DNA from 3 places in the Chryseomicrobium aureum genome. Region 2 is predicted to be linked to each of the others. Evidence: riboswitches for the same ligand, from Rfam matches in the RefSeq annotation. Region 2 holds a riboswitch; each other region holds the start of a gene.
The links. Region 2 has a riboswitch for thiamine pyrophosphate ahead of ACF3OH_RS12925 (YkoF family thiamine/hydroxymethylpyrimidine-binding protein). Riboswitches for the same ligand answer to the same signal wherever they lie in the genome.
Positions count from the first base shown of each region.

Region 1: it holds a riboswitch for thiamine pyrophosphate, as region 2 does, so the genes downstream of both, thiT (energy-coupled thiamine transporter ThiT) here and ACF3OH_RS12925 (YkoF family thiamine/hydroxymethylpyrimidine-binding protein) in region 2, are expected to answer to the same signal.
Region 3: it holds a riboswitch for thiamine pyrophosphate, as region 2 does, so the genes downstream of both, tenA (thiaminase II) here and ACF3OH_RS12925 (YkoF family thiamine/hydroxymethylpyrimidine-binding protein) in region 2, are expected to answer to the same signal.

Region 1 covers NZ_CP171117.1:749,464-757,749, forward strand. Annotated here, with positions in the region: gene ACF3OH_RS04055 (DEAD/DEAH box helicase) at 1-450, shown strand, start outside; gene ACF3OH_RS04060 (aminopeptidase) at 447-1,673, shown strand; gene ACF3OH_RS04065 (SGNH/GDSL hydrolase family protein) at 1,692-2,567, shown strand; gene ACF3OH_RS04070 (hypothetical protein) at 2,623-2,958, shown strand; gene ACF3OH_RS04075 (M20 family metallopeptidase) at 2,955-4,034, opposite strand; TPP riboswitch at 4,103-4,193, shown strand; gene thiT (energy-coupled thiamine transporter ThiT) at 4,280-4,861, shown strand; gene map (type I methionyl aminopeptidase) at 4,908-5,657, shown strand; gene ACF3OH_RS04090 (TspO/MBR family protein) at 5,711-6,421, opposite strand; gene ACF3OH_RS04095 (M3 family oligoendopeptidase) at 6,592-8,286, shown strand, end outside.
Region 2 covers NZ_CP171117.1:2,459,978-2,468,263, forward strand. Annotated here, with positions in the region: gene ACF3OH_RS12905 (GTP-binding protein) at 1-559, opposite strand, end outside; gene rpsN (30S ribosomal protein S14) at 697-966, shown strand; gene ACF3OH_RS12915 (hypothetical protein) at 975-1,304, shown strand; gene ACF3OH_RS12920 (bifunctional glycosyltransferase family 2/GtrA family protein) at 1,343-2,389, opposite strand; TPP riboswitch at 2,617-2,722, shown strand; gene ACF3OH_RS12925 (YkoF family thiamine/hydroxymethylpyrimidine-binding protein) at 2,807-3,400, shown strand; gene ACF3OH_RS12930 (ECF transporter S component) at 3,390-3,968, shown strand; gene ACF3OH_RS12935 (ABC transporter ATP-binding protein) at 3,961-5,355, shown strand; gene ACF3OH_RS12940 (energy-coupling factor transporter transmembrane component T family protein) at 5,318-6,025, shown strand; gene ACF3OH_RS12945 (DMT family transporter) at 6,075-6,977, shown strand; gene ACF3OH_RS12950 (RNA polymerase sigma factor) at 7,077-7,547, shown strand; gene ACF3OH_RS12955 (hypothetical protein) at 7,666-8,286, shown strand, end outside.
Region 3 covers NZ_CP171117.1:88,672-96,957, forward strand. Annotated here, with positions in the region: gene ACF3OH_RS00520 (GNAT family N-acetyltransferase) at 1-267, opposite strand, end outside; gene ACF3OH_RS00525 (NIPSNAP family protein) at 337-684, shown strand; gene ACF3OH_RS00530 (SDR family NAD(P)-dependent oxidoreductase) at 744-1,574, opposite strand; gene ACF3OH_RS00535 (LysR family transcriptional regulator) at 1,599-2,480, opposite strand; gene ACF3OH_RS00540 (citrate/2-methylcitrate synthase) at 2,584-3,663, shown strand; TPP riboswitch at 3,699-3,800, shown strand; gene tenA (thiaminase II) at 3,880-4,566, shown strand; gene thiM (hydroxyethylthiazole kinase) at 4,556-5,296, shown strand; gene thiD (bifunctional hydroxymethylpyrimidine kinase/phosphomethylpyrimidine kinase) at 5,293-6,153, shown strand; gene thiE (thiamine phosphate synthase) at 6,113-6,748, shown strand; gene thiW (energy coupling factor transporter S component ThiW) at 6,739-7,227, shown strand; gene ACF3OH_RS00570 (cytidine deaminase) at 7,266-7,664, opposite strand; gene ACF3OH_RS00575 (nitrite reductase) at 7,773-8,286, opposite strand, start outside.

The DNA of each region.
Region 1 (8,286 bases), 990 kb from region 2:
AATATGAAGGGTCTTGCATTTATCAATAGCTTAGACCAGCTGATGATGAAAGAGGAGAAATTGTTGTTCCGCGATGCACCCATTGCTGCACTGCACGGCGCTATGAAAAAAGACGAACGCCGAAAAGCACTCGATGACTTGAAAAAAGGTATCGTGAATTTATTGATCACAACGGATGTAGCCGCACGAGGACTAGATATACAAGATGTCACACACGTCATTCATGTCGATGTTCCACAAACAATCGAACATTACCTGCACCGGTCAGGTCGAACAGGTCGCGCAGGGAAAGATGGGACAGTTGTCACATTCTTAGAATACAAAGACGAAAAATTCTACAAAAAGCTTTCGAAAGATTTCCCATCAAAGCCTACTCAAGTCGTTTGGGGAGCAGGTCGTTTAGAAATTGGAAACTCTAAGACAGTTGAGAAAGGAAAGAGCAAACGATGACTTTCCATGACAATCTTGCAGAATACGCAGATTTAATCGTTCAAGTGGGACTCAATGTCCAACCTGGCCAGTATGTTCAAATCCATACAACTCTTGATTCAGTTGAGTTTGCTCGACTTGTAGTCAAACAAGCCTATAAAGCCGGAGCTAGCCATGTTGATGTTCAATTTAGTGATAACACCATCACGCGCGCATTCTACGAGCAAGCACCAGATGCTTCGTTCGACGATGTTCCAAAGTGGGTAGCAGCTCAGCGTGATGAGTTGATTGATCGAAAAGGAGCCTTGCTGTGGATTGACGCAGAGGATCCAGATTTACTTGAAGGGATTCCCGCAACAAAAATCAGCCGGTATCAAAAAGCGTCGTCAGCTCTTTTGAAGCGCTACCGAAAAGCTGTTATGAACGATGAAATTACATGGAGTATTGCAGCAGTACCTTCTGGGAAATGGGCGAATAAAGTGTATCCAGAGGTCTCCGAACAAGAGGCGATTGAAGCGTTATGGAATAAGATTTTTGAAGTGGTACGTGTGGGGCAAGGGACTGCAGTCGAACAATGGAAAGCACATATTGAACAACTCAATGACCGAGCTGCTTATTTAAATAGTCGCAACTACACAGCGCTTCATTATCAAGCAACGGACACAGATATCGTTGTAGGGTTACCGAAAGACCATATTTGGATGAGTGGAAGCAGTGTCAATAGTGACGGTGTTGCATTCATTGCGAACATGCCGACAGAAGAAGTTTACACATTACCAGACCGCATGCGTGTGGATGGCTACGTGACGAACTCGAAGCCATTTATCTACCAAGGAAATCGCATCGATGGATTTAAACTGACGTTTAAAGATGGAAAGGTAATAGAGTCTACTGCGCAACAAGGTGGAGAGTTATTGAATGAGTTACTAACAACAGATGAAAATGCTGCTTACCTAGGGGAAGTGGCCCTCGTCCCATTTGACTCACCAATTTCTAATAGCAATACGATTTTCTACAATACTTTGTTTGATGAAAATGCATCCAATCATTTTGCATTAGGTGAAGCTTATCCAACAACCATTCAAGGTGGGAAAGGCTTAACGGAAGAGCAATTACTTGAAAAAGGTGCGAATGTGTCTATCGTCCATGAAGATTTTATGATTGGTACAAGCGACATGACGATTGATGGAATTTTAGAAGATGGTAGTCGTGAACCAATTTTCCGCAATGGGAATTGGGCGTAAGTGAAGGGAGAAACGCATATGAAGAAATGGATAGTTTCTATTGTCTCAGTGCTTGTTCTATCTGTATCACTTCCGGCATTTGCAAGTGCTCAAACAATCTATGTAGCACTTGGTGATTCAATAGCAGCAGGTCAAACGCCAAATCGAGAAATAGATCAAGGATATACGGATCTTATTGCTGCAGAGTTAGCGCGCAATGGGCAGTTGCTGGCATTTTCAAAAGACCTAGCATTTCCAGGATTCACGACTGAACAAGTGCGTGAATCGATTCAATCTGATGAAGCGCAGGAGTTATTAGCTTCCGCTACACTCATTACGATTTCAGCAGGTGCGAATGATTTACTACGAATCGTGACCGCAAATCCAGAACTAGGCACCCTTTCTTACCAACAGCAACAAGCGAATTTTGCGCTCAATCAAGCACGCAAGTCACTCGAAGGACTGCTTCAAGACCTTGAAACTGTAGCACCGAACGCAGAAGTCTATGTAGTAGGGTATTATTTTGCGTATCCACATGTTGCGGAGTTTCAAAAGCAGGGAACAGCCAAAGAATTAAATCGACTCAACCAAATCTTAGAGCAAACCGCACAAGCAAACGGTGCAACATTCGTATCAGTGGAAGACCGAATGAATACTGACTTAAAGAGTTTCGTTCCAAACCCAGCGGATGTGCATCCAACGCAAGAAGGGTATCGTCAAATCGCAAACAGTTTTTTTGACACGGTCAATCCAAACTTGACTGTCTCACCATTTGAAATGCCGCAACCAAATCCTTTAAGTTTTGAGGAAATTCAAGCTGCTCAAGAACAACAATCCGAGGAAGAATCAGGAGACCAAGCTCGTGCACACACACCGCACGGCCTTGCACTTGCAGAGATCATCCCGTATATCTAATAAAAATTTTGATAGCAAATTTTCTAAGTTGAGGGGCGTGTAGGGGTTGACTCCAGTGGGATTAAAGTCGGAACGTGAGACCCCGCAGGAGCCTGCGACGAGGGAGGCTCACGCCGCGCCCTCGGAAAGCAGCCCCGGAACTCCACTCAACTCGCCTCAACTAAAAAAAGTACCCTCTCTTTTATTGTTAAAGAGAAGGTACTTTTTAAATGCTTTTTATAAAAATTACTACTTTTTAGTTGCCTTACGTGAATTTAAAAACTTTCTTACAATTGGGTACACTATAGGTGCCCACTTAATTGCTGATTTCAATAAATTAGACTTTCTCATTGTCATCTCTCCTAATGAATATCATGTTACTGATAAAATACCCCAGCATTACACTCATTAAACCTGTTCAGCCACGCCAGTATAGTAAGCGAATTCCATCAAGATATCTCGATAACGTTCCATAGAAGCAATGGAAACATACTCACCAGGACCGTGCCAATCGCCACCAGCAGGACCAAACTCAATAGCACCGGCACCAGTTACGGCGTAATGTCTTGTGTCAGCAGAACCATGTTGACCCATGATTTCTGTCTCATCCTTCATGATGTCTACTAACTGCATTACGCGAGGGTCTTCACGTTTAGTTGTGACAGCAGGCGAAATTCCTCTGCGTCGAATCTCTGCATTAGGAAAATGCTCTGTCAAAATAGCCGTTAATTGCTCTTCTACAAATTCGACAGTTTGTCCAGGAATAAAACGAATGTCATAACCAACTTCACACGTATCCGGAACCATATTAAATCGATCTCCCGCCTGAATTCGTGCTAAATTGATGGAAGAGTGCTCATAAAATTCCGAACTCTCCTTTGTCCATTCTTGCTCGAGAAGCAATTGGTGGAATCGGTGGGATTGTAAAATGGCATTATCTCCTTCCCAAGGACGAGAGCCGTGCGCCCCTTTGCCGTGGAATGTAATGAAAAATTGAGAAATACCTTTTGCCTGTAAGCCGATTTTTAAGAACGTCGGTTCACCACAGACCACAAAATCACCAGTGTAGCCTTGCTGCACGAGGTATTTTGATGTTTTCGAGCCACCCGTTTCTTCATCTGTCACTAAATGGAGCTGGACTTTTTTCGTTAAACGATCTGCGTGCTTTGAAATACCCACAAATGCAACCATCATGGCAGCACAGCCACCTTTCATATCTGCAGAGCCGCGTCCGAAAATCTTGTCGCCTTCTATATACGGTTCAAATTGTTCTTTTTTTCCTGGAACAATATCTAAATGTCCATTCCAAATAATCGTTTCATCGCCTTGTCCAAGCTCAGCAACCAACATTTTATAGCCTTCATTTTCTAAAATAGTCACTTCTACACCATGGTCTTCTAACCATTTTGCTGAAAACTCAAGAGCTCTATTTGCACCCTCTTGCGTATCACTTGGTATGCGAATTAAATCCTGGACTAAATCAATCATTTCAATCATCCTTTCAGGTCAGTTGATTAATTGTTCGTAATAAAGTAGAATGAGGGCAACTAAATAATTGTTACCACAAGGGGCGTCGCTTAGCGGCTGAGACAGTACCCTTCGAACCTGGAAGTTCATACTTGCGTAGGGATGTGGATAGAAACTGATGTTTATGACGTCTGGCTCTGTCCAGAGGTCATTTTTTTATTGTTTACCCATTCTTGCAGGTAAGGTAACAGGAAATGGAGAAATTCATGAGAAATCAAAAAATCATCATCATGATTGAAATTGCTTTATTGGCTGCACTTGGATTTGTTTTGGACAGAATTGGATTTGGAATGCCGCAAGGGGGAAGTGTTACATTTGTATTGGTCCCAATCATTTTGATTGCTTTCAGAAGAGGAGTTTTAGCGGGACTGATCACAGGTTTATTAATCGGGTTGTTGCAACTCGCAACTGGAAATGTCTATTTTGCGCCACTTAGTTTTGAAATCGTCATTATTCAAGTGTTTATGGATTACTTCTTGGCTTTCATGGTAGCAGGTTTCGCAGGCCTATTCCGACCCGCTTTTTTACGCGCGTATCAACAAAATAAGCAAAGTGGCATGGTCCGTGCAGTACTTCTTGGGTCCATTATTGCTGCCGTATTGCGGTATATTGTGCATGTGCTTAGCGGGATTTTCTTTTTTGGAGAGTTTGCTGGGGATCAAAATGTCGTCTTATATTCTTTAATCTATAATGCAACATACATGAGTGTTGTTCTCGTCTTTGCTGCTTTCATTTGTACAGTACTACTTGTAAAAGCACCGCGCCTTGTAATGCCTCAATCGGTATAAAATGTGCTATGATAGCAGGTAGTCAAAGAAGAAAGGGTTCGAACACATGATTATTCAAACACCACAAGAGTTAGAAGGATTGAAAAAGATAAGTCGCATTGTCGCAGAGATTCGTGACACGATGAAGGACGCTGCGAAACCAGGGATGACGACAAAAGAATTAGATGAGATCGGCGCAACACTTTTTGAAGAAAAAGGCGCTGTTTCAGCTCCAATTGCAGAGTACGATTTTCCAGGACATACATGCATTAGTGTCAATGAAGAGGTGGCGCATGGTATTCCGGGAAGTCGCATTTTACAAGAAGGTGACCTTGTGAACATAGATGTTTCTGGTAAGTGTGATGGATTTTATGCGGATACAGGAATTTCTTTTGTCCTTGGACAAGCCGATGAAGAAAAGCAAAAGTTAATCGATGTGGCACAACAAGCATTTGATCGTGCTATGTTGAAAGTGAAAGCTGGCGCAAAGTTGAACCAAATCGGTAAGGCTGTTGAACGTGAAGCAAAATCAAACGGTCTTACAGTCATTATGAACTTGACAGGTCACGGCGTAGGTCGCTCGTTGCACGAGGCGCCCCAACACATTTTGAACTATTATGATGCATGGGAGCCAACAATATTAAAAGAGGGAATGGTATTAGCAGTTGAACCATTTATCTCTCAAAAAGCAGAGTCCATCATGGAACTTGGAGACGGCTGGACATTTGTCACACCTGATCGTTCATTAGTAGCTCAAGTCGAGCATACGATTGTGGTAACAAAAGATGCGCCACTCATCTTGACAAAGCTTGATTGAAATTCATCCATCAAAAAACAGCATCCCTATGCGGGCATGCTGTTTTTTTGAGCTTAAGGCTTTCTAAACGGTTTATTCAGATAGAAAATTCCTGCCACTAAGACCGCACTTAAAAACAAAGCAGCAGCAGATACGAGCAACTCATCAAACCCTAATCTTACGGCGATGCCAATAAACGCCCAAATGAATACCAACTGCATAATTCGGTCATAGTAGTGATAGCGGAAATGCAGAGCTAATGCTGTGGCGAAAGTCAGCACAAATACTGTCCATAATTGGTCAGATAGTCCAAAACCGTTCCATTCATAGTACGTCAACACGTAAGAAATATTAGCTACAAGAGCTACATTCACCCATCCTAAATACACTGATATCGGACCACGCTCTTTCCAGTCAGATCCTTTTCTTGGATATGTCACGTATAACAGCGCCAATACAGTTACTAGACCTACCATCATGACAAGGGTCACTAAAAAGTATTCATAATGCCATGTCAAAATCCATGCACAATTAAATACACAACTAGCCAAGAACAGACCAGTCCGTTTCCAGCTAGGCTCAGTGCCTCTTTTTCGTAGTACGACTTGGTAACCAATCCAAATCACTAACAGAATGTAAATTACGCTCCAGATAGAAAATACATAACCTGCGGGTGTAAATAGGACCGGAAGTCGGTTTGAAATCTCACCAGTAGTTTGACCGTTGATTGGAAGGATATTCGCAAGCGCATTTATCGCAATTGTTGCAGCGAGACCGAGTCCCATTAAAATAAGCTTTAAAATAATAATCCCTCCTTTTTCTAGTTACTAGTATACAGGTGTTACTTGGAAATTAGAATTGAACCCTTTGTGAACAAGTAAGAATGATTGAAATGTTGAGAAAATTAAAGCCTTTCATGATATACTTAGGGAGACGAAATGAAAGGGGAATAACTATGACAGTAACTACATACCCACTTGTATGGGATCTTGACACATTTTTTCCAGGAGGATCAGATTCTCCACAATTAGCAAGCTATTTAGAGCAAGTTGAGGCTAAGATTGAAGCGTTTGAATCACAGCTCGCTAGTCTAGAAACTCCGCAATCGGCTTCTGAATCTAAAGCAATGCGTGATATCATCGAACAACTGAAAGATGTTGCAACAAACTTATCAGAAGCAGGAGCGACGATTGGTTGTTTCTTAGCCCAAGATACAACTGACAAAAAAGCAGCATTATTACAAGGGCAGGTTAGTAGCTTAGGTGCTCGTCTTGGCACAATCCTGATGACGATACAACAGAAGTGGTCTAAAACAGATGAATCGGTTTGGGCAGAACTTATAGCTTCTGAAGAATTAAACGAATTCGAATTTATTTTAAATGAATGGCGTGAAAAAGCGGCAAAAAAATTATCGCAAGAAGAAGAGGCACTGATCACTTCTTTAGGCGTCGATGGGTATCAAGGATGGGGTCAGCTTTATGATCTACTAATTGCTGACATGAAGGTTGCTGTCACAGTAGAAGGTGTTGAAAAGAAGCTTTCAATTGGGCAAGCAAGCAATCTATACTCTCATGAAAATCCAGAAGTTCGTAAAGCAGTAAAAGAAGCTTTAGAAAAAGCATTTGAAGAAAAAGAAGAATTCTTTGCTAAAACATTGAATCATTTAGCTGGTTACCGTCTAGCTGTTTACAAAAAACGCGGTTGGAATGATGTGCTAGATGAGCCGCTTTCAATCAATCGCATGAGTCAGGAAACGTTAGACGCAATGTGGGGCGCGATTACAGACGGAAAAGAACCTTTCGTAAAGTATTTAACGAAAAAAGCAAAACTTTTGGGTACTGAAAAAATCCATTGGCATGATATGGATGCGCCGATTGGTGAATCTGCAAAAACTATGGATTATCAACAAGGTGCTGAGTTCATTCTTAAGCATTTTAAACAATTTGGTCCTGAGCTTGAGTCATTTTCTCGCCATGCATTTGAAAATGGCTGGATTGAAGCAGAAGACCGTGACAACAAACGTCCGGGTGGTTTTTGTACAGGGATGCCTGTATCACAAGAGTCACGTATCTTTATGACATATAGCGGTTCGATGTCGAATGTATCGACACTTGCCCATGAACTCGGTCACGCTTTCCATTCGTATGCATTGCGACCAGTTCATTGGTTGAATCGTCAATACGCTATGGGTGTAGCAGAGACGGCATCCACGTTTGCTGAAATGATTGTTGCAGATGCGGCTGTTGCAGAAGCGACTTCAAAAGAAGAGAAAGCAGCTCTGCTTGAAGACAAAATTCAACGTAGTGTCGCATTCTTCATGAATATTCATTCGCGCTTCCTATTTGAAACACGTTTCTATGAAGAGCGTAAAAAAGGGATTGTAGCAAGTAGCCGTTTGAATGAACTGATGGCAGAAGCCCAACAAGAGGCTTATGCAGGGGCACTTGCAGATACGCACCCACACTTCTGGGCATCGAAGTTGCATTTTTACATTACAGGTGTACCATTCTACAACTTCCCGTATACGTTTGGATACTTATTCAGCCTTTCCATTTATGCAAAAGCAAAAGAAGAAGGTTCTTCATTTGAAGAAAAGTATATTGCTTTACTTCGTGATACAGCAATCATGTCGGTTGAAGATTTAGCGAAA
Region 2 (8,286 bases):
ATTCGTAGTAACGTGCTGTCTGATTCAATGCTCTTAATTCTAGTGAAATTGCCTCCCGCTCTTCCTTGGATACAGTGTCAATCTTATTCAGGAGAAGCTCATCAGCATATCGGACTTGATCTTCGAGTAGATGACGAATAGGTCTTGGCAGCTTTTCTCGGTTCGCCCACCGCTCTGCATCCACTGCATGATACACTCCAACTAGATCAAGCTTTTGAACAATTAAGGGCGACATGCAGGCATCTATAATTTCCATCGGATGCGCAACGCCAGTTGATTCAATAAAAATCACATCAGGTTCATGCATCATGACCAAGTTGATTAGTTGAATCTCCACCTCATCTTTCAATGTACAGCAAATACATCCTTTCAATAGTTCTTGCAGTGGTACGTCATCACCAACAAGCGTCGTATCTACAGAATAGTCCCCTAACTCATTCATTAGGACTGCCGCTTTACTTCCTTTTTGCTTCTCCTCTTTCAAAAGTTTTGCTAACCAAGTTGACTTTCCACTTCCTAAGAAGCCCGTCAAAAGAATTAATCGTATTTTCTTGTGCATCTAATTCCTCCTCTTGCTGTTGCACATTTATGGGAACCATGATAAAGTCATTCTATACTTAAATCGTAATGATTACGTTTTAATGATAGGCTATTTTATTTTGAATGACAAACAGAAGCATTAGGAGGATACTAAAGATGGCTAAGAAATCAAAAGTAGCACGAGATAAAAAACAACGTGAGTTAGTGGAGCGTTATGCAGAGAAGCGCAAAGAGCTTAAGGAAAAAGGGGATTATGCCGCACTTGCGAAATTGCCACGCGACTCTTCCCCTACGCGTCTAAAGAATCGTTGTGAATTAACTGGAAGACCTCGTGGAGTCATGCGGAAATTCAAACTTTCTCGTATCGCATTCCGCGAACTTGCCCATAAAGGACAACTTCCAGGTGTCAAAAAAGCCAGCTGGTAGGTGATCATATGAATGAAATCGCACTGCATTTTGCTGCGCAAGCCGAAATCCAAAAGTTACCTGAGAAGCATAGAGAAATTTATGAGTATGTAGTGAATTATGAAGAGTCTCTCGCAGACCGGGCGGCCACAGAAGAGGAATTTAAAGTCCTCTTACTGAGCCGGGAACCTTACGAGGCTGCAGCTCAACTTTTTAAAATGACTGGACTCGAAATTGTGGAGATTGTGAATCATTGCGAGCGTCAGATACAAACAAATGTTAGTGAACGAATGAAACGCGTTGGCTGGTTTAAGCTTGAACAAGGTACAGCTACGCATTCTTTCTTATTGACACTATAAAAAAATCAGCATCTTCCCGACAGGGACGATGCTGATTTTTAATTTTCTTTTCGGAAAACCCAAGCACGTTGGACGATAAATCCAAAGATGAAGAGCACGCTGTCTACTAGTACCTTCAACACTACTTCTCCTCGCCCTAGCCACTCCGTATAAAGTAAGTGCACGGACCCAGCTGAGGCAGCCATAATAAATGCTGCGAGCAAGTAATAGCGAACGAATGACTTACTTGATCCTTGACCGAATACTTTATGACGATTTACAAAATAATTAAAGAGGCTGGATAAAACACGTGCAGCAATCGTCGCAAAGATGATGAACATCTGAGGCGAGTCTTCTTTCCACAAATAGATAAATAATGAATAAAGACCGAGGTCGAGCGCAAGTGAAGCTCCACCCGACATCCCATAAAATAAGAAGATTTTATAAATATGAAATGAATCACGCAATGGATGAAAATGAGACGATTTATTTTCATCTAAATATACTGTTTCAATCTCCACTTCCTCAATAGGGATCTCATTTCGCTTCAAAGATCCGAGGACGTTCATCTCGTATTCGAATCGCTCTCCTTTGATTTCAAGCATCAAAGGTAAATGTTGAATCGGCAACCCACGAAGCCCCGTTTGTGTATCCGTTAAGACTGTCCCTGTAGATAATCGAAACAACAAACGTGTAAATCGATTGCCAAACCGACTTCGAAACGGCACATCCTTTTGAGTGAAGTCTCGTGCACCAAGTATTACTGCATCAGGTGTTTCGCGCATTTGTTCAGCGACTTTTTGCATATCTGATAGTAGATGTTGACCGTCCGCATCAATTGTAATGACACCGTCTACTGGAATATCTTCATTCAATATGTAATGAAAAGCCGTCTTTAAAGCTCGTCCTTTGCCTTGATTTTTCGCATGATGCAAGACCGTCACTTCTTTAAAAGTTTTCAATTTTGTGAAGAAGGATGCATACTCCTCTTCTCCCCCATCATCAACCACGATAATGCGAGAGAACTGCGAAGCAATCAGTTCATCGATGACCGCACGGCACTTGTCATCTGGTTTATACGAAGGAATCACAATCGCAAGTTCCATAGGTCACCTCTTTTCTACTGCTACTCCACTTCTTTACCCTTCCTTTGAGAAATCTAATACTGCAATTGGTTCATTTTTGTGTAAATGCTTCCCTATACACTCCACAATCGATTTCATTACTAAGTACTTCGCTTCTCACCCTTTACTATCCTTCTTTTTTTCCTACTGCACTTGCACAGAATTTTTATGTCTGCTATGATGAGGGCGAAAAAGAACTACATACCGACAACCTGCACTAGGGGTGCCCAAATTGGCTGAGATGAGAGCTTGAGCTCCGATCCCTTATGACTCGATCAGGATAATACCTGCGTGAGGAAGTGTAGTGACTCTTTCTTGAATTTTTATGGGAAGCAGTGGCTACATCTTTCGCGGATGTAGCTTTTTTCTTTTTCTCATAAAATCTAAGGAGGCGTTCCCATGCACTGTGGAACAAGTAAAATCATTGGATGTCGTTTTTCTCTACACCCGATGGATTCAGAGTTTATTTCAATTATCAAAGAGGCTTTATCAGAAGTCGATCTATCGACGGTATGGCGCCATACAGATGACGTATCGACGGTCATTCGAGGAGAAGGTCCGCATGTCTTCAATGCGCTAGCTGCCCTAACAGAGAAAGCGGCTTCGCACGGCAAACACATAGCCATGAATGCAACGTTTTCTGTTGGCTGCCCTGGAGATACGTCGGGGGATTCGTATATGGGGATTGAAGATCCAGTGAAGAATGAAATTCCTCAAGGCCCCTACGTTTCTAGCCAGTTCTCGCTCTATCCGCTCAACCAAAGTGATTATATGGAGACGATTTATAGAGAGATTGAACGTGCCAAAGAGCGTGGTGTTTATAACGAGTCCATGCATTATGCGACGGGTATCCACGGTTCATTGAAAAACGTTTTTGCGTTTTATGAAGAGACGTTCACAGAGGCGCAAATTGGGGAGCACCCCCACGTCGTCATGACAATCAACATGAGTATTCACAGTCCTTCTCACGGAGGTCCTGACCATGCTCGCTAATTGGAAATTGAAAGAAGTCGTACTGATGTCCCTGCTTGCAGTCGTTTTCGGGATTATCTATTTAGTGTTTTTACACATCGGGAATATTTGGTCGAGTCTGATTGGACCGATTGCCTATGAATGGATTTTCGGTGTTTGGTTCTTAGTCTCAATCGTCGCAATGGCTATCATTCGCAAACCAGGGGCTGCTGTTGTTCCGGAAGTAATGGCCGCTGCAATCGAGGTCATGCTCGGTAATGCTGTAGGTCCTCGTCTGATTTTAGCTGGTCTTGTGCAAGGTCTCGGTGCAGAGGCAGCTTTTGCAGCGACGCGTTATCGTCGTTTTGATTTACCCGTATTGATTATGGCAGGTGTTGGAGCCTCTCTCTTCAGTTTTGCGTATGGATATCTTCTTGGTGGATTCTCTGCCTTGTCTCCATGGTACGTAGCACTGATGCTCGGAATTCGCATCTTAAGTGGTGCTGTGATTGCTGGATACGGTGGAAGTTTAATCGTAAACGGACTGTATGCAACAGGTTCACTCCGTGGCTATGCGATTGCACGTCAAAAGCGTGATGTACGTGTCTAAATGGATTGAGTTTCACAACGTAACATTTCATTATCCTGATGAAGACACACCCGTTCTCTCTGATATGTCATTAACACTTTCTGAAGGAGAAAAATGGCTCATTAAAGGACCAAGTGGTTGCGGGAAGTCGACACTCTTTTTCTTGTTGAACGGGCTGTATCCGGAAGCTTGTGATGGCGAAGTCGATGGGACGCGTCTACTATTCGGGAAACCCTACGATGAGTACCGACCTGGTGAGATCAGTCAGTCGATTGCCACCGTCTTCCAAGATCCCGACAGCCAATTTTGTATGCCGACAGTTGAAGAAGAACTCGCGTTCACTTTAGAGAACCGGTCTATACCACGTGAGGAGATGGATCTGCAGATTACTCGAATTTTAGAAGAGACAGGTCTCACTCAGTTCCGGACACGTGTTATTCAGACGTTGTCTGGTGGTGAAAAACAGCGCGTCGCTACTGCCTGTGCATTATTGATGAACCCTAAAATTGTATTACTCGATGAACCACTCGCACATCTAGATCCCGTAACTGCGAGAGAATATGTTGCCTGGTTTTCTGACTTACAAGTGAAAAATGGATGGACAGTTCTTGTGATCGACCATCAAGATGCGATTTGGGAATCCTTCTTCGATTACACACTTGTGTTGGAAGAAACGAGTATGCCTCCTTTGAAAGCAAAAAGTGCTTATGTTAAAGAAGTGAAAAGTCAACAAGACTTCCGCGCAGAAGTGCGCGTCCCTGGCATTTTGCATGAAGCAAAGCTAGAGCTAGCAGCGGGAAGTATCACAGTACTTGCCGGACCGAATGGAGCTGGGAAGTCGACTCTCTTGAAGGCACTGGCCGGACTGATTCCAAAAGCAGATAGACAACAAAGTGATGAAACGATTGGATATGTCCCACAGTCACCTGAGTTTTTATTTATCACACCTTCCGTTCGACAGGAAGTTAGTTTTGGCGGAGGTCTTCGTACAGAAGAGTTCTTAACTAAACTTCTATTAGAAGGTGTAGCAAATTCTAATCCCTTCGCCGTCAGTCAGGGACAAAAACGTAGGACAGCAATTGCGGCGATGCTGAACGATGGGCGACCCGTGTTGCTTCTTGATGAACCGACTGCGGGTCAGGATGCGTTTGCACTGCATGAGCTTGAAGACGCTTTATTTCAAGTTGCAGCAGAAGGTACCGCCGTTGTTGTGGTTACACACGATATGAATTTTGCAGAGCGTATTGCAGACTCGATGCTCTTATTGAAAGATGGTGTACTTAGTGGCCCGTTCCATCCAGCAAACGTCTTCTCAGACCCTAGCTTACTCAGGACGTATCGTTTAGTCCAACCGACAGGAGGTGCTCGCGATGTCGACGTGGCTTCATCGCTTGAATCCGTCCATTAAAATGCTTGTGACATTTGTGTTTATATTTGCACTCGCTTTTTATTTTGACCCATGGACACCGCTTTTTGTATTTATTGCCGTGCTAGTAGTTCAGTTACTGTTCTCCCGTATCAACTGGAAACGTTGGGCGCTACTCATGTTGCCGTTCTCACTTGGAGCGGTCGGGTACTTTTGGACGACGTACGTTTTCGGTACATCTGATGATCGACTGGAAACCGCATTATCGCTGAGCTTTCGTGTATTTGCCTTTTCGTCGTTATCTCTCTTGTTTGTTCTGACGACGTCTCCGATGCAATTCATCATGAGTGTGATGCAACAATTGAAGCTTTCTCCAAAGCTTGCCTATAGCCTTCTAGTGGGTTATCAGTTTCTTCCGGTTCTAAAAGATGAGTTCATCCAGATTCGTCAAGTGCAGCAACTTCGCAAGCCACAAGTTCAGAAGTCAACTCTTGCAAAGCTACGAGCACTTCCAAGTGTGGCAATCCCTTTACTCGCTGGCGCTGTTCGAAAAGCGGAGAAAACAGCGTTTGCAATGGAAGCGCGAGGATTTACAGGCACACGTGACCGAACGTACTTCCATGAAGTGCGTTTAGAGCGGTTTGATTTCTATTTTTCCGTGGTCCTGATTGTGATTTTCACAAGTTGTTTAGTTGTAGGCGCAACTCTTTGATTTCCCCTGACCTGCCTGCTACAATTCGTACAGGAAAGGTCGGGTACATATGAATTTACAAAAGAAATGGGTCATGGTCGTCATTGCGATTTTTTGTGCCTTATTATGGGGAAGCGCGTTCCCTGCATTAAAATTATCGTATAGTGAACTCGGCATCCCAAGTACTGGAATCGCGGAACAGATGTGGCTTGCTGGACTCCGCTTTTTATTTGCAGGTCTACTAGTCCTTGGTGGTTTACTACTAATCAAGCGAAGTGCATTAAAACTAACGCGTAGACAATACGGCATCTTGCTGATTTTCGGAATCGTTCAGACGACTCTTCAGTATTTGTTTTTTTACGTTGGAGTTTCGAACACATCAGGGGTTCAGGCGTCTATTATCATCTCGAGCAATACGTTCTTCACAATCTTGCTTGCTCATTTTATCTATGCGAATGATCGACTCGGGTGGCAGAAATGGTTAGGTCTTGCTGCCGGATTTACAGGAATCTTTTTCGCCAACTGGGGCCAATCGTTTGATGGAAGCTTTGAATTTCTGGGGGAAGGCTTTTTACTTCTCTCTGCATTTACGAGTGCGGTAGGAACGATTATGGCGAAAGAAATGGGGAAAGGCATTCATCCGTTCACGTTATCCGGCTGGCAACTTACACTTGGTGCGATTTTACTTCTCATAACCGCTTTTCCATTTGCCGATACAGCCTCGCTTACATGGACACCTTTAGCTATAGGTTTACTTCTCTACATGGTAGCTTTGTCCGCGATTGCATTCGCTCTATGGTTTGCAATTTTGCAGTATCATAAAGCAAGTCACGTCGGGATCTATAAGTTTTTTGTTCCTGTAAGTGGCGTCGGTTTGTCTGTTCTATTGCTCCCTGGTGAGACATTCACATTGCCAATTTTGTTAGCTCTGGTGTTCGTAGCTTTCGGAATTTATACGGTTAATCGTTCTTAAAAACCACCCTGTGCGGTGGTTTTTTTATTTTATTTCATTTCTCATCAACTTTTTCCAGTTGTCTCGGGTAGTATAGGTGTAACACGAAGGAGGACTTGTATGGACCGGTCACAATTCCAACAACTGTATACAGACTTTGCCCCTGACCTTTATCGGATGGCTCTTGCTATTACGGGACGCCGTGAACTAGCAAAAGATGCTTTGCAGGAAACGTTTCTTCGCGTTTACCGATTTTCGAGCACATACGATTCCAACCAACCTGTGAAGCCTTGGTTGTATCGAATACTTATCAATGAATGTCGACGTCTACAGAAAAAAGAAGCACGAAGTTTTCCTTCAAACGGACTCGAAATCGAACAATCCACTCCTTCTAGAGAACCGTTTAGTGATGTGATGGATGCTGTTTCAAAATTACCAGAAACCTATCGTGTACCCTTCCTTCTCAAATATATGGATGGTTGGAAAGAATACGAAATTGCCGACTTTTTATCCGTGAATGTCAATACATTAAAATCTCGTCTCGCAAAAGCCCGGGAGCTAATGCGTACGAGTTACGGGGAGGGTGTTTAAATGGAGAAATGGGAGAACGAATTAAAGAAACTTTTTATCCGTGAATGTCAATACATTAAAATCTCGTCTCGCAAAAGCCCGGGAGCTAATGCGTACGAGTTACGGGGAGGGTGTTTAAATGGAGAAATGGGAGAACGAATTAAAGAAACTTTCTACAGAACAGAAGGATATTGAAGATGTTTGGGAGCGAATTAATGGGGAAATGGATCGAGATTTACGAAAAGAAAGGAGGCGATTGATGATGCAGCGTTCCTGGATAGGTGCTGTAGCTACAATGGTAGTAGTACTTGGGACTCTCATTTATTTTTCTATAAACAATCAATCACCAGAAATGACTTCACAACCCCCCTCTCCAGAGATACCCAGTACGTCTAATTCAGATTCGACTACTACTGCTGGAGATGATCAGCTGACAAGAGGTGAGCCTGGATTTGTGGAACAGGAATTAACCAAGATAGATGCGCGTTTCCCAGAAACGAAAGAGGTCCCGCTTCAAATTGAAGGCACAGAAGAAATGATTGCTATGAGCCGCGTCGTGCCTGGGAATTTTGCTTATGTTCTATACGCAGATGAAGAGCTTTATGAGATTTCCTTTGATTCTCGTTTCGACTCCAACACTACAGATGAATCTTCAGCTTCTATTGTGGCGCGTAATTCATTAGGCACTGCTTATCCGGAGGTGAAGCTACAAATTGATACAATTCCTGGGAAAAAGCCTACAGAACTAGCTTCTGAGAAA
Region 3 (8,286 bases), 330 kb from region 2:
GCCGATTTCTGCTCCTCCGTTATTTACTTCTGCAAAGTCAACATATCCGATGAGCTTTTGGTCCCACTCAATACCTATTCGAAAGAAGTCATTCGAGGTGTTATTAACGAACATACCCCACCACCTGAAGAGCCGCTCTTCGTCTTGATTTAAACTCCATCCGTTCGCTTCGCAAAATTGTATATCTTGATTCCAAAGGAGGACTTGAGGAAAATCGGTAAACTTTAGTGGTCTCAATACTATAGAGGGCTGTGCAACATTATCCATATGAGTATCGTCTCCTATTTTTGTTAAGTATAGCATGTACTGGATTTAGTGCGGTTGAGGAGGAGAAGAATGTTTTATAGAAGGAAGTATTATCGTATTAGCACCGAGTTTTTAAAACCATTTAATCAATTATTCAATACAATTAATCTACCGAATCAGTTAAAACACGGCGCGAGACTCGTCGGGAGATGGAGTATGCCCCTAGATGATGGAATTACAGAGGTCTTCGCTATCTGGGAATACGATGATTACAACAAATATGTTGAGATAGAAGATGCTGTTCGCAGTGATAAGTACCATGTTGATAAAGTGCTCAAGTGGTATGAGGGACACGGAGGGAAATCCTTTGTCCAGTCGACTTATTTTATAGAGGTACGAAATGAGAAAATTGAAGACACGGTGCACGTACAGAAGTGAAGGAATAGACTATTTTAAAACAAAGGTGCCGACTCGTTTTCCTCCGAGTCGGCTTTCTTTTAGTTAGATTTCCAAGAACCAATCATTTCCTCACTCTTCTCCCAAAGCAAGCGTGCTGTCGTACCGTCATCAATTGCCTGCACACGCATGGGTTTGCCTTTCGAATACACGCCACCTGGCTCCCAGTCCGTTCCTGGAGTCCCTTCAATCAAAGCAACTAATGCCTCAGCGCTCTTTTCCGGCGTAATGGTAATGAGGTATTTAAGAGGCGTGTGATACATAAAGCGCATAAAGTGGTTCGTCTCAGAAGCGAAACTTGTGCGCACGACCCCTGGGTGAAAGGCAACAGCAGAGATGCCCTCTAAACCGTAGCGATTTTGCAGCTCCCAAGTGAAATAGATATTTGCGAGCTTTCCGTTTCCATACGCATTGGTTGCAGTGTAATTGCGTTCGTTGTTTAAGTCATTGATAGCAAATGTCTTACCGAATAAATTCGCTGCTTCACTCGATGTTTGGATCACTTTAGCCTTGCTCGCAATCAGTTTCGGCAAAAGCAATTTGGTCAAATGGAATCCGGCTAAGTGATTAACCTGAAACGTCTTTTCAAAACCATCTTCTGTCACTTCTCGATTTCCCATGATTCCACCTGCATTGTTGGCGAGGACATCGATTGTCGGGTACGCATCTAGTTCACTTGCCAGTCGCTCCACATCTCGAAGCTTTGTGAAATCTGCCAAATGGTAAGGAGCATCCAGTTCCGTTGCGAGTCGTTCTGTTTTTTCTTTAGAACGTCCAACAAGGACAACATGATAGCCCTTTTTCTTTAATTGACGCGCAGCAGCCGCCCCAATCCCATCACTAGCCCCAGTCAGTACAATTGTTTTTGTCATCTTCATTTCCTCCTTTACACTCGTTTACCCAAAATAGCGATTTTGAATCGCTTTTAGAAAAGCCTGCTCTAGCTCACCTTCTTCCTGAACGACAGCGTAAGTAGATACTTTCGGCAAGTCAAAAAGAGGAAAAGGAATCGTCACTAAACGTCCTTCTAGCAATTCACGCCTGACGATGGAGTGAGGCAAAAACGAGACGCCAAGCCCGTCTTGCACCAACCGTTTTGTAATCGACGCTTGTGAGACTTTGATTGCGCGTATTCCTGGAACGGCGTGTCTTAAACGAATCGTTAAGTCTTCCCAAATGACGGGGTGATGATGGGTAAACAAGGTCTCAGAGGTTAAGATTTCCTCAGCGTCTAGGGGCGGACCCGACTCCTCGTCGTAGGAATCAATCGAACGCACGAACACAACATCCTCACTAAACAGCGTGTGCACAACTAGTTTTCGATTCGTGGGTGGCATTGCGGATAAGCCAAAATCCACTTCGCCACTTTCGACTAATTTTTCTATGTCCGTCGATTCCTCTACACGAATCTGAAACTCCACATCCGGGTGATCGTTTAAAAACTGCCGGACCAAGGATGGCAAAATCGTTTCTGCAAGAAGTGGTGAGATAGCAAGCGTCCATTTTTTTCGAAAGCCCTGTGCAAGAGCCTGGACGGACTGAACTGTATGGGTGAAATTATCGAGTAAGACCTTGCTGTTTTTATAAAACAGAAGCCCTTCTGGTGTGAGATGCACACGATTCTGTTTACGTGTAAACAAAGCAACACCGAGAGATTCTTCAAGTTTTCGAATATGAACGGTCACATTCGGTTGTGACATATGCAAAAGCTCCGAAGTCTTCCGGAAATTTAAGGTTTCTGCACTTATGCAGAACGTCTTGATCCAATTGATATCCACATCATCACCTCCATCAATTACGTTTAGTAATTAAATTGATTATAAACCTTTAATTTTCGTAATTAAAGGATTTGGTTATAGTAAGGAAAAGGAGGCGTTTTTAATGATTCAAAAAGGATTAAAAGGCGTTGTGGCTGTAGAGACGACCATTGCTTCAGTAGATGGGGAAAAGGGAGAACTACGCTACAAGGATTTACTACTAAAGGATGTTGTGGAGCAGCAGACATTTGAAGCCGTCGCGTCATTTTTATGGGAAATAGATGAAAAGCAGGTTACACGATTATTGGTCGAGGGACGTCAGCTTGGATTTGATCATCTATTCGTACTAAAGGTTTTGCCGAAAAGCTTATCAATTATGGACCAAGTGCGAACGGTCGTTTCCTCAATGGGGACGCCAGAATTACTTGCGCGTTCGCTGAAAGAGCAAGCGGTTCTGCTCACGGGTGCGCTTGCCGTTCTTACCGCAGCTGCTTATCGGATTCAGCGGGAGCAACAACCCGTAACTCCATCCGTTGAACTTCCCCATGTTGCGAATTATTTGTACATGTTATCTGGTTCGCACCCGACCAAATCCGAAGTCACAGCACTTGAAACGTATTTGATTACTACGATGGAGCATGGGATGAATGCCTCGACGTTTGCTGCGCGTGTGACAGTATCAAGTGAATCCGATTTGCCTTCAGGGCTCGTTTCGGCTCTGGGAACAATGAAAGGGCCATTGCATGGAGGTGCGCCATCTGGTGTGCTCGCACTCCTTGATGAAATTGCTTCGGTAGGTTCTGTTGAGACTGTCGTCATGAACAAGTTACAGTCAGGAGAGCGCATCATGGGATTTGGTCACCGCGTTTACAAGACGAATGATCCTCGTTCTCTTGTGCTCCGCGAAGCTTGTAAGAAATTAAGTGGCGAAGAGCGTTGGTTGCAACTCGCAGTCGAGGCTGAAAAGGAAATCACACGCCTACTCGCTCTTCACAAACCGGGGCGTCGTTTATATACAAACGTGGAGTATTATGCAGCTGCCATCATGAAGTCTATTGCGCTTCCGTCAGAATTGTTCACCCCGACATTTAGTGTGGCGCGTAGTGTTGGCTGGACAGCGCATATGGTCGAGCAACTTGAAAACAATGTCATTTTCCGACCGGAGTCGGTATACGTGACATCTGTAAATGATTTTGCACCGTAAAAAAAGTATGGTATAGTAATCGCGACAACTACATGCACATCCACTAGGGGAGCCGAAGAGGCTGAGACGGACATATGTCCGGACCCTTTGAACCTGATCTGGATCATACCAGCGGAGGGAAGTGGCGCGACCGCTCTGGTAATCTTTTATGACGGCTTCACGCTACTTTCCTTTGGGAGAGTGGCGTTTTTTTGTTGTCAGAAAGGATGGTAGAAGATGAGTTTTTGCAAAGAAGTTCGAGAAGATTTTAAAGATAGTTGGGAGAGCAGTTTTCATCATCCCTTTGTTACAGGATTAGCAGACGGAACATTGCCAGAAGATGTATTCCGATATTACGTCATGCAAGACGCCTACTACTTAACACATTTTGCAAAGGTGCAGGCACTAGGCGCTGTGAAAGCAACTGATCTTCAAATGACGCGTGCATTTGCCCATCACGCAGAACAAACGTGTGCGGCCGAGTTGAGTTTGCACGAATCGTTTATGCAGATTTTAGGTGTGACCGAGGCAGAATGGGAGACCTTCGAGCCGTCACCTTCTGCATATGCGTATGTATCTCACATGTACCGCGCAGCTCAAGGGGATGTAGCAGATGTACTAGCTGCATTGCTCCCTTGTTACTGGCTCTATTATGAAATTGGTATTCACCTTCAAGGGGCGACACCTGACAATCCGATTTATCAGCGATGGATTGCGACATACGGGTCCGAGTGGTTTGCAACACTCGTCGAGGAGCAGAAAGACCGGATGGATCGGCTTGCTGAAGATGTTTCACCTGCGCGCCTACAAGAATTAAAAGCACACTTCAAGCGCAGTACGTATTACGAATGGCATTTTTGGGAACAAGCTTGGACACAAGAAAAATGGACGATTAAATCGGAGGTGTCCGTGCATGAGCGCTAATGAAAACACGTATGTACCCATCGTTCATTGCATTACAAACTACGTGGTTGCCAATTTTGTAGCGAATGGGCTCGTTGCAGCTGGCGCGTCTCCGATAATGGGAGACGAAGAGCAAGAAGTGGCAGAGCTTGTAGCGCTGGCAGACGCACTTAGCTTGAATCTAGGGACTCTCACAGAGCGCACTGTTCGCAGTATGAAAGTCGCTGGTTACGCAGCTGTTAAAAAAGGAATTCCACGCGTGGTGGATCCGGTTGGTGCAGGAGCCTCGGCGTACCGATTGCAATCTGCCAAAGAAGTGATTGCAGCAGCTCAACCAACACTTATTCGCTGCAATGCCGGAGAGGCCGCAGCACTTTTAGATGCAGAGTGGCATGGACGAGGGATTGATGCTGGGACCGGACGACAGGACGTGTCAGCGCTTGCTCTGGAATTAGCAAGAGTCTACAAGACGACGGTGGTACTTACAGGTGAAGTGGATTTCATTTCAGACGGCAACGTAGTGTTAACAAACAGTTCAGGGCACCCGGACATGACCAAAGCAGTCGGCACAGGGTGTCTGTTAAGCAGTTTACTTGCAGCTTGGCTCGTTCAGGACGCTAGCCTTGAGGGAGTTCAGGAAAGGTTGTATCAATATGGGCGTGCTGGTGAACTTGCGGTTCAAAGTGGAATTGGTGGATTCCCTGCAGCCCTTTTAGATGAACTTGCAAAAAAGGAGGTCTCTGTCTCATGACATATCCAGTCGCTCTTACAATTGCGGGCTCTGATAGTGGTGGAGGCGCAGGTATTCAAGCAGATTTAAAAACATTTCAAGAACGCGGAGTATTTGGAGTCTCGGCATTGACCGCTGTCACAGCTCAAAACACGCTCGGCGTCCAGCGTGTTGGCATGGTGGAGCCTGCGCTCTTGAAAGCACAGCTAGATTCAATCGGTGCCGATTTTCAACCTACCGCCGTGAAGACGGGTATGTTAGGTGACTCGTTTACTATTGAACAAGTAGTGCAAGCGATTGATGCGTATTCCTGGACGACGGTTATCGTCGATCCAGTCATGGTTGCCAAAGGTGGACATACATTGTTGGAGCAAGAAGCAATCGAGTCATTAACGCAACTCCTTCTTCCGAAAGCATCGATTGTCACGCCCAATGTTCCAGAGATGGAATTAATGACAGGTTTGAAAATTGAAGGTGATAGCAGTGCACGAAAATCGATGGAAGCGTTGCTTAAGAGTGGAGTGACCGCTGTGATTTTAAAAGGTGGACATCGCACCGGACCACTTGCTACAGATTTATATCTCGATCAATCTGGCAGAGAGTTCAGTCTCTCGACTCCAAGACTAGCGACACATCAGACGCATGGGACAGGATGTACGTTTAGTGCAGCGTTGACAGCAGAACTTGCCAAAGATCATTCGGTAGAAGCGGCCTGCACGGTTGCGAAACGGTTTATTCAAGCGGCACTTCAGTATCCTCTATCGCTTGGAGCCGGTCATGGTCCTACACATCATGCGGCATATAGAGTATACGGACAGGGAGAGGGGGAGAAACAAGATGCACAGGCACCTATACTTCATTATGGGCACGTCCGATAATCAAGATCTACCTGTTGAGAAAATCTTAGAAGAAGCGTTGGAAGCAGGTATTACAGAATTTCAGCTGAGAGAGAAGGGGCCGCATGCCAAGTCTGGTAAAGCGTTACTTGAACTAGCACTCAACTGCAAGGAGTTATGTGCGCGTCACGATGTCCCTTTTTTCATAAATGATGATGTGGAGTTGTGTATAACAAGCGATGCAGATGGTCTTCATATCGGACAAGATGACGGGTCAGTAAAGGCAGCACGTCTGCAAATTGGACCGAACCGGAAGCTCGGCGTATCCGTTCATACTCTTGAACAAGCCATTCGAGCTGTGCAAGAAGGAGCTGATTATTTAGGAATTGGTCCTGTCTTTGCAACTAACTCGAAAGCGGATGCCCGCCCCCCGTCAGGTGTTTCAGTAATTCAAGAGGTACATGCTTTGTACCCGGACGTGCCGATCGTAGGTATTGGGGGCATCACCGAAGACAATGCCCATGTGGTGTGGGAAGCGGGAGCAACAGGTATAGCTGTGATTTCTGCGATTGCACGCTCGATAAATCGTAAAGAGACCATTGCTCAGTTCAAGAAAGGAAGTGCCGTATGGAATTGAAACGATTGACGCAAATGGCGATGTTGAGCGCGCTTGGGGTCTTAGGTTCTCTGTTTATCTGGATACCACTTGGTGTGGCCAAAGCCTTTCCGGTACAACACGCTATTAATGTGATTTCTGCCGTGCTATTTGGACCAGTGGGAGCTGGCGTTGTGGCACTTGTGACAGCGTTGATTCGAATTTTTACTGGGACCGGCTCACTCTTAGCGATTCCAGGAAGTGTTTTAGGAGCTGTACTAGCGGGGCTACTCTACCGTTATACACGACGTAGTGGTTTTGCAGCTATCGGAGAGTTTGTAGGGACAGGAGTGTTAGCCTCTTTAGTAGCTGTCCCATACGCGGCTATTTTTATGGGCACACAAGTCGGAGCATTCTTCTTCATGCCAGGATTTATGGCGTCGAGTGCGACGGGAGCCATTTTAGGCCTGGTCATCTGGCATTTTTTAGAGAGGTCAAAGGTGGCATTACCTGTGAATTAAACAAAAAACCACTTCGCGACTGCGAAGTGGTCTTTTTGTTACATATCTAAATCCGTAAACGCCATTGGCAGTAGTTCTTTTAACGCCAATGTGTAGATTTCATTTTTATCATTCGTTAAATGGACCGGCATATCTGGCTCAAAGAATTCTGCCATGACTTGACGACAGATACTGCACGGTGGAAGGAAGTCTTCCGTATTTCCATTCACCGCAATCTCCGCAAAATCACCTTTTTTATAGCCTTCCGTAATCGCTGTGAAAATTGCAGTACGCTCCGCACAGTTTGTTGCTCCGAACGAGACATTCTCAACATTCACGCCAGTAAATACACGGCCATCTTTCATTAAAAGCGCAGCGCCAACAGGAAACTTCGAATACGGTGCATAAGCGCGCTCTTTGATTTCACGTGCTTGACTAACTAATTGTTCTTTATTCATCCAATCATCCCTCTCACGAAAAATGAACTTTCTCAAGTTCCCTGTCGATTTTTCTGAAAATGGGCAGGAAGACTAGTATACATTGTTTTGAAAGCGGATGCAACAAACTTAGTGTGCAACAAGGTTACGCATTGCCTCTATCCCATAACGATCCACAAACTTAGACAAAGGCTCTCTTTTTTTTCCTTGTGCGGCATACAAATCTAATACTCGATCTATAGCACTATAAAGTTTTTCAGGAGAAGCCCCCTCTATTAGAATCTGACCAAGTTGAGCATCAATTCCTTTTGCTTTACCACCTGCATACAAAGAATAAGTCTCTTTTATTTTCATGACTCCAATGTCATTCGTACGAGGTTCACCGCAACCAACCGCACACCCTGTGTAGGCGGCTCGAACTGTAAATGGCATTGGCCGTCCAGCTATCCGGTTGTTGATTTCTTTCGCTACAGGCATGCCTTCTTGCTCCGAACCTTTACAAAAATTACAGGTGCGTAAACTCTTTACAAAATTCCCCACAGGATAAACTGATAATCCCGCGTCCTCGAATGCTGTAAGGGCGGCATCCACTTTTGCTTGAGGAATATCAATATAGAGCTGCTGGAAGGTAGTCAGTTCAAGC